DNA from 2 places in the Alteromonas sp. DY56-G5 genome. Region 1 is predicted to be linked to the other one. Evidence: predicted binding sites of a transcription regulator. Region 1 holds the regulator's gene; the other holds the start of a gene.
What was found. The regulator sigma-54, encoded in region 1, starts transcription at its own class of promoters, with help from an activator protein. The targets are predictions, from matches to a motif close to GTTGGCACGNNNNTNGNNT.
Positions count from the first base shown of each region.

Region 2: a site for sigma-54 is predicted at 3,292-3,310, ahead of NO989_RS01530 (PEP-CTERM sorting domain-containing protein). Genes of this name have one in related genera too.

Region 1 covers NZ_JANHZQ010000029.1:52,419-58,164, reverse strand. Annotated here, with positions in the region: gene mgtE (magnesium transporter) at 1-151, opposite strand, end outside; gene NO989_RS14480 (HPr family phosphocarrier protein) at 326-598, opposite strand; gene rapZ (RNase adapter RapZ) at 598-1,443, opposite strand; gene ptsN (PTS IIA-like nitrogen regulatory protein PtsN) at 1,528-1,971, opposite strand; gene hpf (ribosome hibernation promoting factor) at 1,985-2,272, opposite strand; gene NO989_RS14460 (RNA polymerase factor sigma-54) at 2,303-3,784, opposite strand; gene lptB (LPS export ABC transporter ATP-binding protein) at 3,858-4,583, opposite strand; gene lptA (lipopolysaccharide transport periplasmic protein LptA) at 4,586-5,140, opposite strand; gene lptC (LPS export ABC transporter periplasmic protein LptC) at 5,109-5,687, opposite strand; gene kdsC (3-deoxy-manno-octulosonate-8-phosphatase KdsC) at 5,684-5,746, opposite strand, start outside.
Region 2 covers NZ_JANHZQ010000002.1:136,408-142,153, reverse strand. Annotated here, with positions in the region: gene NO989_RS01545 (right-handed parallel beta-helix repeat-containing protein) at 1-584, shown strand, start outside; gene NO989_RS01540 (polysaccharide pyruvyl transferase family protein) at 767-1,612, shown strand; gene NO989_RS01535 (Stf0 family sulfotransferase) at 1,634-2,443, shown strand; gene NO989_RS01530 (PEP-CTERM sorting domain-containing protein) at 2,667-3,260, opposite strand; gene NO989_RS01525 (oligosaccharide flippase family protein) at 3,428-4,888, opposite strand; gene NO989_RS01520 (glycosyltransferase family 2 protein) at 4,936-5,746, opposite strand, start outside.

The DNA.
Region 1 (5,746 bases):
TGCTAGGGCTAGATTCAAGAATGTGGGCGACGTCTGAGGGCGGTAATTCAAGCAGAAGCTTACGTACAGATACGAATTGACCGTTGGTCAACGCAGCGTTGAGTGCGCGTAACTGAGTTTGTACGTATTTAGAAACAAGCGCTTCTGCCATAAGGCGTTATTCCTACAAGCTAAAAGATGAACAATGCAGGCCATAGAGCCTAAGTGGGCGTAGAATATCGCAATTATAATGAGTCTGTCATGATAATTGCGTAGGTTTTGCGCAGGATTTTAAGATAACTGCGCTAAGTGTTGATTAATTGGTCAATGGATTGGGCAAGTAAGACTATTCGTCTTCGTTAAATCTGCCCTCAATAAGCTCTTCAATAGCTGCAAGCGCATCAACAGCATCACTGCCGTCCACAATCACGTCTACCTGTTCACCTTGATGGCTTTCAAGCATCATTAATCCCAATACACTGCTTGCGTCTGCTTCTTTATCGCCTTTTTTTAAGATGATTTTAGCGTCGAATTGATTAGCCAGTTTAACCAGTTGGGTCGCCGCTCTTGCATGCAACCCTAACTTATTGACGATAGTTAGCGTTTTTTGAATAGTCATTACTGATTCAGCTCTCTATGGCGAATTTGTACATCAGGGTGTATTTCACTGAAGGTTTTCGACAGGGTCTGTGCGATATAAACCGAACGGTGTTGGCCACCAGTACAGCCAATCGCTACGGTTACATAACTTCTGTTATTGCGCTCTAAATGAGGCAGCCATGTCGTTATTAAATTCTGAATTTGCCAAATGAACTTGGTCACTACAGGCTGCGACCCCAAAAATACTTCTACTGGTGCATCTAATCCGGTCAGGTGTTTAAGGTCGGGCTCCCAGTGGGGGTTAGGTAAAAAGCGGGCATCAAAAACGTAATCCGCATCTTTAGGAATACCGTGCTTAAAGCCAAACGACTCGAACACAAGCACAAGGCGTGAGCTTTTCTTACCCAGGATACGCTCTCGAATTAACTCTGCCAGTTGGTGAATGGTAAGCTTATCTGTGTCTAAATATAAATCTGCGCGTTCAGCAATAGGAGCAAGTAGGGCAGACTCGGCTTTAATGGCTTCTGAAAGCGATTTATTAAGCTTGGCGAGAGGGTGAAGACGACGTGTTTCGCTAAAACGCTTAACCAGTACATCATCGCTCGCGTCAATGTAAACAATGGTCATCGACCACGAAGAAGGCAGGTAGTCTAGAATTTCTACCAAATCGTCAGGATTTTTAGGTAAGTTTCTCACATCGATACTTACCGCAACCTGATCGTACTCGTCAACAACTGTATGGGTTAAGGTGGGAAGTAAGTTTACCGGGATATTATCAACACAGTAATAACCTAAATCTTCCAATGCGCGAAGTGCGACAGACTTACCAGACCCCGAACGACCACTGATTATTATCAGCTTCACCTACTTTCTCCCTAATACTCTGGTTTTATCACATACGCGTTGTTGAATTAGGCGCCTACTAAACGGTTAATAGGCGCTTAATGTTTAACTTAATGCAGATAGAATATCGTCGCTTGTCGTTGCGCGACGTATTGCTTTAATCGTTTCTTTGTCGCTTAGTTTACCAGCCACGGTGGCCAGCGTTTGAAGGTGTCCTTCGGTCTGTTCCTCAGGAACGAGTAGCGCAAAAAAGATGTCTACGGGTTTCTCGTCAAGGGCGTCGAAGTCGATTGCTGGCGTGCTGGTTACAACAATGGCGATCACTTTTTCAAGGCCCGGCAGGCGTCCGTGGGGTAAGGCGATACCATTACCAATGCCTGTACTACCCATACGCTCTCGAGCCATCAAACTGTTGAGTACCGTTGCCTGATCAATGTTCTCGTTTTGCTTGGCAGCGATATCAGCGATGATCTCAAGAATTCGCTTTTTACTATTACACTGAACCGCACACTCGGTGCGGTCCAGACTTACGATGGCTTGTATATCCATGCTTAATTAACTACTAATGTTTTTTCAGTTTTTCCTTATGCTTGATTACCTGCCGGTCGAGTTTATCAACCATGCTGTCAATCGCCGCATACATGTCGGTATTTTCTGAGGATGCGAATACTTCAGCGCCACTTAAATGAACGGTCGCTTCGGCTTTTTGATTTAATTTTTCAACGTTCAGGATGACATGCACATTAGAAATGTGATCAAAGTGACGTTCAAGTTTGCTGAACTTCGTATCGACATAATTACGCAAAGAGTCGGTGATTTCGACATGATGACCAGTAAGGTTGATTTGCATATTTCGTCTTCCTTATATTATTAAGCCCGATTAAATAAGGCTTTTGCGTTGGTTCGACGGCGGGATCGACAACGATTCCCGGTACTTTGCTATTGTTCGCCGGGCAACTTTAATGCCTTGTTCGGCCAACAATGAAGCAATCTTGCTATCACTCAGCGGCTTGCTAGGCTTTTCAGCGGCCACTAATTTCTTGATCAATGCACGAATCGCTGTAGATGAACATTCACCACCAGACTCTGTTGCAACGTGGCTTGAGAAGAAATACTTCAATTCGAAGATTCCACGTGGCGTATGCATGTACTTTTGCGTTGTCACTCGCGAAATAGTGGATTCGTGCATATCTACCATTTCTGCGACATCATTTAGCACCATTGGTTTCATCATTTCCGGGCCGTGCTCAAAAAAGCCCATTTGCTGCTGCACAATGCAGTTTGCAACCTTCATTAAGGTTTCGTTACGAGATTCAAGGCTCTTTATGAACCACTTAGCCTCTTGCATGTGTGAGCGGATGAATTGTGAATCGCTACTATTCTTGGCACGGCGACTCATTGCAGCGTATTGTTGATTTACGCTTAATTTAGGCAGACTGTCGGGGTTCAGCTCAACCACCCAACGGCCATTTTTCTTGGTTACTGAGACATCAGGAATAACGTACTCAGGCTCTTTAGTAACTAAAGCACTACCTGGGCGAGGATTCAAGGTTTGCAGTAAACGCATTGCCTCGCGTAGCTGATCTTCTTTCAATCGGCTTTTACGCATAAGCGTACGATAGTCTTTGCTGCTCAGTAAGTCAGAGTACTCTTCAATCAGTTGCTTTGCTTCAGCAAGCCACGGTGTGTCTTCTGAAAACTGGCGCAATTGCACCATCAAACATTCTTGTGGAGAGCGTGAGCCAGAACCAATAGGGTCGAACATCTGAATGCGCTTAAGCACACATTCTATTTCGTCCATTTCAATCGGCTCTTCCATATCATCATCGTTAACCGCTTCTAAAATATCATCAAGGGTAACGGTTAAATAACCTGACTCGTCAATAGAGTCGATGATTGCTGTAGCGATTGCGCGATCGGTATCCGAGAAGTGGGTAAGGCGCATTTGCCAAAGAAGGTGCTCTTGAATATCTTCAGTAGTCTCACCTTGGAAGATTTGCTCGTCGTCATTGGATGGACCCGGAGCTGGCGAAGATGAAGCAGAGTAGTATTCGTCCCATGTGCTGTCGATTGGCAGCTCATCGGGAAGATCGTTTTTCTCAAGTGCATCGCCGGCTTCTAGTGTGTCACTAGATGCAGAAGCAGTGGCCTCAGAGCCGCTGTCATCGTTGTCGATATTGTTCTTTTCTAGTTGCGGCTCGTCGTTACCTTCTTCAACTTCTAATAGCGGATTAGAATCGAGCGCTTCTTGGATCTCTTGTTGAAGATCAAGTGTAGAAAGCTGCAGCAGTTTAATGGCCTGCTGAAGCTGTGGTGTCATGGTAAGTTGTTGGCTAAATTTTAGCTGTAAAGATGGTTTCATCTACGTCTTATTTAAATGCTCTAAATTGAATATACCAGAGCGAAACTGAAAAATGGCAATTCGGTTACATTAACTATAGCCTGAATTGTTCGCCTAGGTATACATCCCTTACTTTTTGATTACTTAAAACCTGTTCCGCCGTTCCTTGCGCAATAAGCTCGCCATGACTCACAATGTACGCCTTTTCACAAACATCCAATGTCTCTCGTACGTTATGGTCTGTGATAAGGATTCCAATACCCCTATCGCGAAGATGTTGTATTATCTTCTTTATATCATTAACTGATATTGGATCAACACCAGCAAATGGTTCGTCTAACAAAATAAATTGCGGTTTTGCTGCCAGAGCGCGGGCAATCTCAACGCGACGGCGTTCGCCCCCTGACAAACTCATCCCCGTACTATTACGTATATGGTTAATATTAAATTCATCAAGTAGCGCATCAGCTTCTTCTTCTTGCTGTTGTGAATTTAAATCTTTACGGGTTTGCAAAATGGCCATGATATTTTCATGCACTGTGAGCTTTCTGAAAATAGAGGCTTCCTGCGGTAGGTAGCCAATTCCGCGGCGTGCGCGCTCGTGCATGGGCTGATGAGTTAGCTCATTGTCGTCGATTTCAATCTTGCCTTTATCCAGATTCACTAAACCAACAATCATGTAGAATGTGGTGGTCTTACCAGCGCCATTTGGGCCAAGAAGACCAACAATTTGACCCGTTGAGACAGACAGACTTACATCTCGAACAACCTGTCTTGACTTGTAAGCCTTAGCAAGATTTTTAGCGCTCAAAGTTGCCATTGCTATTCATTGCCCTCGTTGTCTTTTTTGTCTTTCTTAGACGAAGTTTTGCGAATGGTCTCAGGTGTGAATACTGTGGTCACTCGACCCTCACCATCCTTACCTGCGCCGCCAGTCGCTAGCAATTGCTCGGTAATCATATCGAACGTGATGTTGTCACCCTGTACTTTACTGGTGTCTTGTTTCAACTCTGCGTTTCCAGCAAGAGAAATCGTTCGGTTCACCACTTCATAGCGTATTTCATTAGCTTTTGCCGAAACTGGCGTGCCGTCTTCCAATTGCTGGGAATAGCTTGCAGGCTTTCCTCTAGCAATAAATATTTCACGACCACCACCGTCAGTGGCAATTACTTCCACTTCGTCAGCTTCAATAACCAAAGAGCCTTGAGTTATGAGTACGTCGTCTTTGTACAACGCGGTTTTATTTTTACCGTCGATAAACTGGGTGTTCGAGCCTATTTTTATGGGCTGCGAAAAATCATCTTCACTGGCGTGTACCGCACCGCTAGCGATGGCAAGCAATAAACTAGTTGCTAGGGGAATAAGTGGTTTGTACATGATCTAAAAGCTCGTATTCTTGTGTGCGTAAATTCGCGTTAAACCCATTACTTAAAATGACATATTGGGTGCCCAGTATTTCAACGGGTTGGTCAGATGTCATTTGCTTGGTTTCTAAATTAATTTGAATGTACTCGGTCGATATACTTCTGACAAAGTCATCGCCAGTTTGGTTCTCAATATTAACTTGGTTTTCCAGCTGGATTAGCTCGTTATTGTATAGTGTACCTTCATCAGCGGTTACCACCCATGGTGATGACGCGTTTTCTGTATAAAGGGTGTATTTAGGTTGCTGAAACAATACAAAGCCAAGCTGGTCGTAATGCTCCATCGACTCTGCAAATACTTTGTGATTTAACTCACCGTCTTGATTGTACAGCGTAGTGGTTAGATTTTTTGCTTTGTAGGCGGGCTTTAGCGCATCGTTTTCACGATTCCCCTGCGTTTCAGGCTGCTCTTCCATCCACGTAGGGATGTACATCAGCATCGCCAGAATAAATAGCGCCGATATACTTAATCCTAAGCGATTAAAGCCAAACAGGCTCATACACTAGCTCCAAAAATCTCATTTGCTACCCCTTTGGCCTGCAAAATGGTATCCGATAT
Region 2 (5,746 bases), on a different contig from region 1:
AGGCTGGCCAATCCGCAATGGATAGAGAAATGGTTACGCCAATTCCTAATTTTTCAAAGCACTCAAGTGACGAATCTTTTGAACCATTAGATTTAGAGCAGGCGAATGCTGTTGATCCTAATTATTGGAAGTTAAACACTGACAATGTTTCAATTACGCCATTTGCAAAACAGCATGATTATGGTGAAACGACTATTGTTGATAGCGATAGCATAGCAATAGCAGGTAACAGTTGGGTTAAGATCCCCATTGATTTTAATGTCGTTAAAAGTACCGAATTGACAGCTACTTTACTGATTGAAGGCGGAGGTAACCCAGAAATTATTGGACTTGGCTTTGAAACAGATAACGATATTAGCAGCAAAAGAGTTATTCGCTTTTTTGGTACACAAAACTGGGGAATAAATGCTTTAAAGTACTTTTCTCAATCAAGCAGCCAGATAACATTCCCACTTGGAAATTTTGTAAAGGGCGACATAAACTATCTTGTCTTTGTTTTGGACTATGATGACGTAAGCCAGAAAAATAACGACATAAAAGTTACATTTTCTAACGTTACTCTGACATCTCGTTCAAATTACTAATGACATTAATTAAGTCCTTCTATTTATCGTTCATCTTATCGTTACGCAGGTTTTCTAGCATAGAACTTGCTTTAGTTCAGTGAAACAACGCATTGAAAAGTAACTGTCAATTTTCAATGCGTTTAATTTACCTGGGCAGTTTACTTATTTGATATATCACTATTACTAAAAGAGTACAATTCGTGTTCAACAAACTTTTCAAGTCTAAACAAGAAATTTCTCAAGAAACGCCATCTAAAGTTAAACAGGCATTACACCAGCAAACCAAAAACTATTTTTGGAATCCCAAGAGCGGACTTCCCAATATCGGCGATTACCTCGCGTTTGAAACGGTAAACTTTGTACTCAATTTGAAAGACCTACACCCGCTCGATATCTCTTCCGGTAAAATTCTCTCTATTGGCTCCGTATTACACTTCGCAAACGATGGTGACACCGTTTGGGGAACTGGACGAAATGGCAAAATATCGCCGGAAAAGCACGTGTTTTCATCCCTTGACGTCCGCTCAGTACGCGGGCCTCGCACAAAGGATTACCTTGAGAAAAAGGGAATCACAGTGCCTGAAATATTCGGTGATCCAGGAATTTTAGCGCCTCTTATTTACCCAAAAGCTCAGTTAAACACTGTCTACGCGGGCGACACTCAAGACGTTCTTATTGTTCCGCAGCTTAATGATGATTTATCGATATATTCCGAGTACAAAAACCAGCTGGTGTCACCTAGGCAGCTTCCTGGGAATTTTTTAGGTAGATTGACGAAGGCTAAAAAAGTGATAGCAAGTAGTTTACACGGCTTAATTCTGGCTGAAGCGTATGGAATCCCTGCGGTTTATTACAGTTCAGGTAGTGGTGAAAACATTTTTAAATACCACGATTACTACGAGGGAACCGGAAGAACAGAATTTGCTGTTGGCACATCAATTGAAGAGTGTATGGAATTAGAAACATCACCTATCCCAAATCTGAGGGCAAAACAGACTGACTTACTCAGTAGCTTTCCTTTCGATAAGTACAAACAGACTAATTGAGCAAGACCTGGGGCAATAGTTATGGAACAACACCTGTACGAAGACCAGTTCAACGAAATTCATAATTTTAAAGAATGTACTTCAGTAAAGAAAACACTAGTGATTGCATCTACACCTCGCTCAGGTAGTCACTTTCTAGGTCATGCACTGCACCAAACCAACCACTTTGGCTTTCCGTTAGAATATGCGAACCCTACAAATTTAGCGAGATGGGAGGAAGTGTTAAATGTGAAAGGCGTAAAAAACGTGCTGGATACACTTAAAACTAAACGTACCTCTTCTAACGGCATATTTTCTATAAAAGCGCATTTCTCTCACTTACAGCAATTTGGAGGTTTGAGAGAGTTTGCTCAATCATTGGATAATCCCCACTTCGTTATGCTGACGCGCCGAGATATTTTAAATCAGGCTATCTCTTTATCGATAGCACGCCAAACTGGCGTGTGGATCGCAGGTCAACAAGCTATGTCTGAAAACGTAAAATACGACGAGGAGGATATCTGTTTTTGTTTGAAGCGCACTGTCTTGCACAATGCCTCATGGAAATACTTGCTAGCCTCAACTGGTTTGAAATACATAGAGATAACGTTCGAAGAAGCAAGAGCTAAACTTCCTCACACAGTTTGCGCAATAGCAGATTTCATGGAAGTTGACCTTCCGTTAGAGAACGTGACCTTATCGCCTGCTACGAAGAAACAGTCAAACGGCATTAATGAAGAGTGGAAGGAAAAGTTTTTGCAAAGTAAGCACAGTGAAATTTTATTAGATATAGACTTGGCTTTGGGACTGAAAAGTAAGAAAAAGCAGCTCAAAGAAATATTATTTAGTTAACAGTCGAAAATCAATAACAAACATTTTGTAGCTTTGATAAAACGTTTGTTCCGTAGTGAAATACACAAAGCCAGCGGTGGAATAACTGGCTTAGAATCACCTTATTTACCAGTGCTGGGATATTAATGTAAAACCGCCGATTTTGATTGTGTTGAAGCTATCAACAATACAAAAACAAAAAACCACGCTTTCGCGTGGTTTTAGAATTTAGCTGTTGCAATGATTAAAGCTTTCGTCGAGCGGTGAAGCCAATACCCACTAGTGCGAGAGCAAGCATTAACGCAGTTCCCGGTGCGGGAACATCAACAACGTTCGAAGGTGTTGTTACTAATAGATTTCTGAAATTCGACGTCGTGCTTCTGCCAGCTTGGTCTTGGTCCGCGATGAAAAGCATTCTATCGAAACCAGTTAAATCATAATCTGAAAAATCTATGGTGATGTTATACCAGACATTAGCAGATAGGGGGCGAGCAAAGTCTTGATTACCATAATTCTGCGTACCACCAAAATTGAAAACTAGGCCGCCTGTTCTGATTTCGCCGTCATTATCAAACCCAATGCCATTAATTTCACCAACATTAGTTGTCATAAAATCGAATGATAAAACACTATCCTTAAGCATTGCGATATCAATTGGCGCCAAGCTCGCCCAATAGTTACCAAAAACCTCAAGATTTAGACCGCCGTTAGTAACGTTAAAACCACCGCTAGTCGCCTGAGCACCATGGCCGCTTAAGTTTGACTGATTAAAGGTGATAAATGCCGCGTTAGCATTTAATGACAGCACCAAAAATGCTAAACCAGTGAAAAATTTCATACAACAACTCCTATAATTTGAATAAGCACCCAAGCAAAAAACAGACCAATAAAATTTTTCACTTATTTATCATAAAGATAATGTAAATTAAAAAAGCATTTTATGCTTCATCGCAATACTTGTAAAAAATATTGACAGTATCATTTGTCTAACATTCAAGTTAAACCCTACCTTTTGGCTTCGCCTTTTAAAAACATGGCTTTTAACTCTAAAGTATGTAGTTTTGCCGACCTAAAAAATAGACCAAATAGAAATAATGGATAAAGAAGCGCACCAAGGAACACAAGTATCAACAAGATAAGCACATCACTTTGAAACTGCCCCTCAAGATGTGTTTTTAACATCATCAAAAAGAAAAACATAAGTAGCGCCGATATTGAAGGCGGTAACAATGACTTTGTTAGCGACTTAAAGTCAATCTGCACGTGTTTGTTTACAATCCAAAGCCTTACAGGAAGAGACAAAAATGCGCCAATTACCATGCATGTCAACATAACTTCGATGCCAAACCATATTGTAGTTCCCGCGACCCCTATATTTGTAAAAAGGTTTAAAAGTGTGAGTCGAAACGCATCGCCTGTTTTTGCATTCGAAATGAGTAGATTAGGTAGAAACCAAGCAACCACACTCGGGAAAATGGAAAATGCTGATATTGTCATGAAGGTAGCACTAGGCGCAAATTTATCACCGAAAGCAACCACAACAAACGGGTCTGCTACTGCTGCTAGTCCCATAAATATAGGGCATACCATAACAGCAGTTATGGTCACCATTTTAATATAAAGCGCCCCTAGCTTTTCACGCTCTTTAACTCTTGAAAAACTCGGTACGACCATCGCATTTATCGAACTCATGGTAACTTGGTTTATAACTGTCGCGCCCTTATGTGCAGCAGCCAACAGAGCAAAGCTAGCAGGCCCTAAAACAATACCCGTAAACAAGTTACTCGCCTTTCTGTGAAGAAAGTTCATGACGGTCATACCAAACAAGGGAAGGCAAAATCGAATGAGCTCTTTATTGTCATCTCTATTGAAATGGAAGTAAGGCTTAAATTTTGCCACATAAATTAGAAGTAAATATTGAATAACCGCATTTACTAATTTTCCGATAATTAACGCCCAAAGCCCATAACCAATTTCTGCTAAAATGACTATAGTGGTCGCGGATATAAGTGTTGCACAAAACTTAGCCACACCCATTTGTTTATTCTTGAATTCTCTCAATAATTTGCCACTCACAACTACCTGCAAACTGGTAACCAAGGTAATAGGAGCTAAGCTCGCGACGACCCATGCGGCTAATTCTGAGTAGGAGAAGTAAGCTATTGGAGCACCGATACCGAGAATACCGATAACTACAACCAACCCCATTCCTGCGACGAATGTCATAGTGCTTGCTGCGTATCTATCTTCCCATTTATCTCGCTGCACAAGGTTTTGATTCACGCCCGCATTCACAAGCGTGTTTGCAAATTCGATGAATAGAAAACAGAATCCTGCTAAACCAAATTCCTCCAAAGTTAGAACGCGAGCAAGATATGCGTAAACCAAAAAATCAACTACATTGATTCCTGTTCTTGTAAGTGATGTCCAAATACTACCTTTAGTAGCTTTTTTCTTAAGCGACATTTAATTTCTCAATTGTGAATACGGAAGGGAACTTTTATGTAACGTAACTAAGATCTATTTGCTTCTTTTCCTAGTTGAAGCAACATAAACTCACTCAAGCTTGTGAAAAAAATTAGTAACAGCAGCCAGATTAAGCCCGTTTTGCGTTTTCCTGAAAACCCAGAGTGCAAGCACGTTTTTTTTGTGCGACCTAAGAACATTTTTAATAAACCTATGCAAAATCTAAGCTTTCGCTTAAATCCTGCCTTAGAGAGCTCTGCGTCCCAAGTCCCGCCTACCACTCGCTTGCGCTTAACAATTAACTCTGATTTATTCCTAGATGGGTGAAGAACTTCTGCTTTTTCTGAATAGACAACTTTTCCACCAGAACTAACGACACGTCGACTGAATTCAACGTCGCCGCCTGACTTAAGTTTTTCATTGAACCCACCGTGCTTCTTAATCAGGGACATCGAGCAAAATAAGTTCGCTGTTATACATTCACCTTTTTTCGCATTCTGTTCTTGCTTCATAGAGAACATATTTTCAAAATCTAGTGCATTTTGCTCGGTGTGTTTCGAAGAGTCAGAAAAAAACGACACTTTACCCGCAACGATGATGTCGTCTTGCTGTTCATTCCAACATTCCAGCAAACTTGTTAACCAATCGCTCGAAACCAAACAATCAGAATCCGTAAAAGCAACGTAATCGCCAGACGCGACTCGTAAGCCCTCGTTTCTTGCGGCGTAAGAACCCGGTGTCAAACATTGAAGTAAACAAAACGTTTCTGTTTCAATTTCTTTTACACGCTCTTGTAAAAATTCGTAAGTCCCATCCGTTGAACCATTGTCAATAATAATGACTTCATAACTTTCTCGT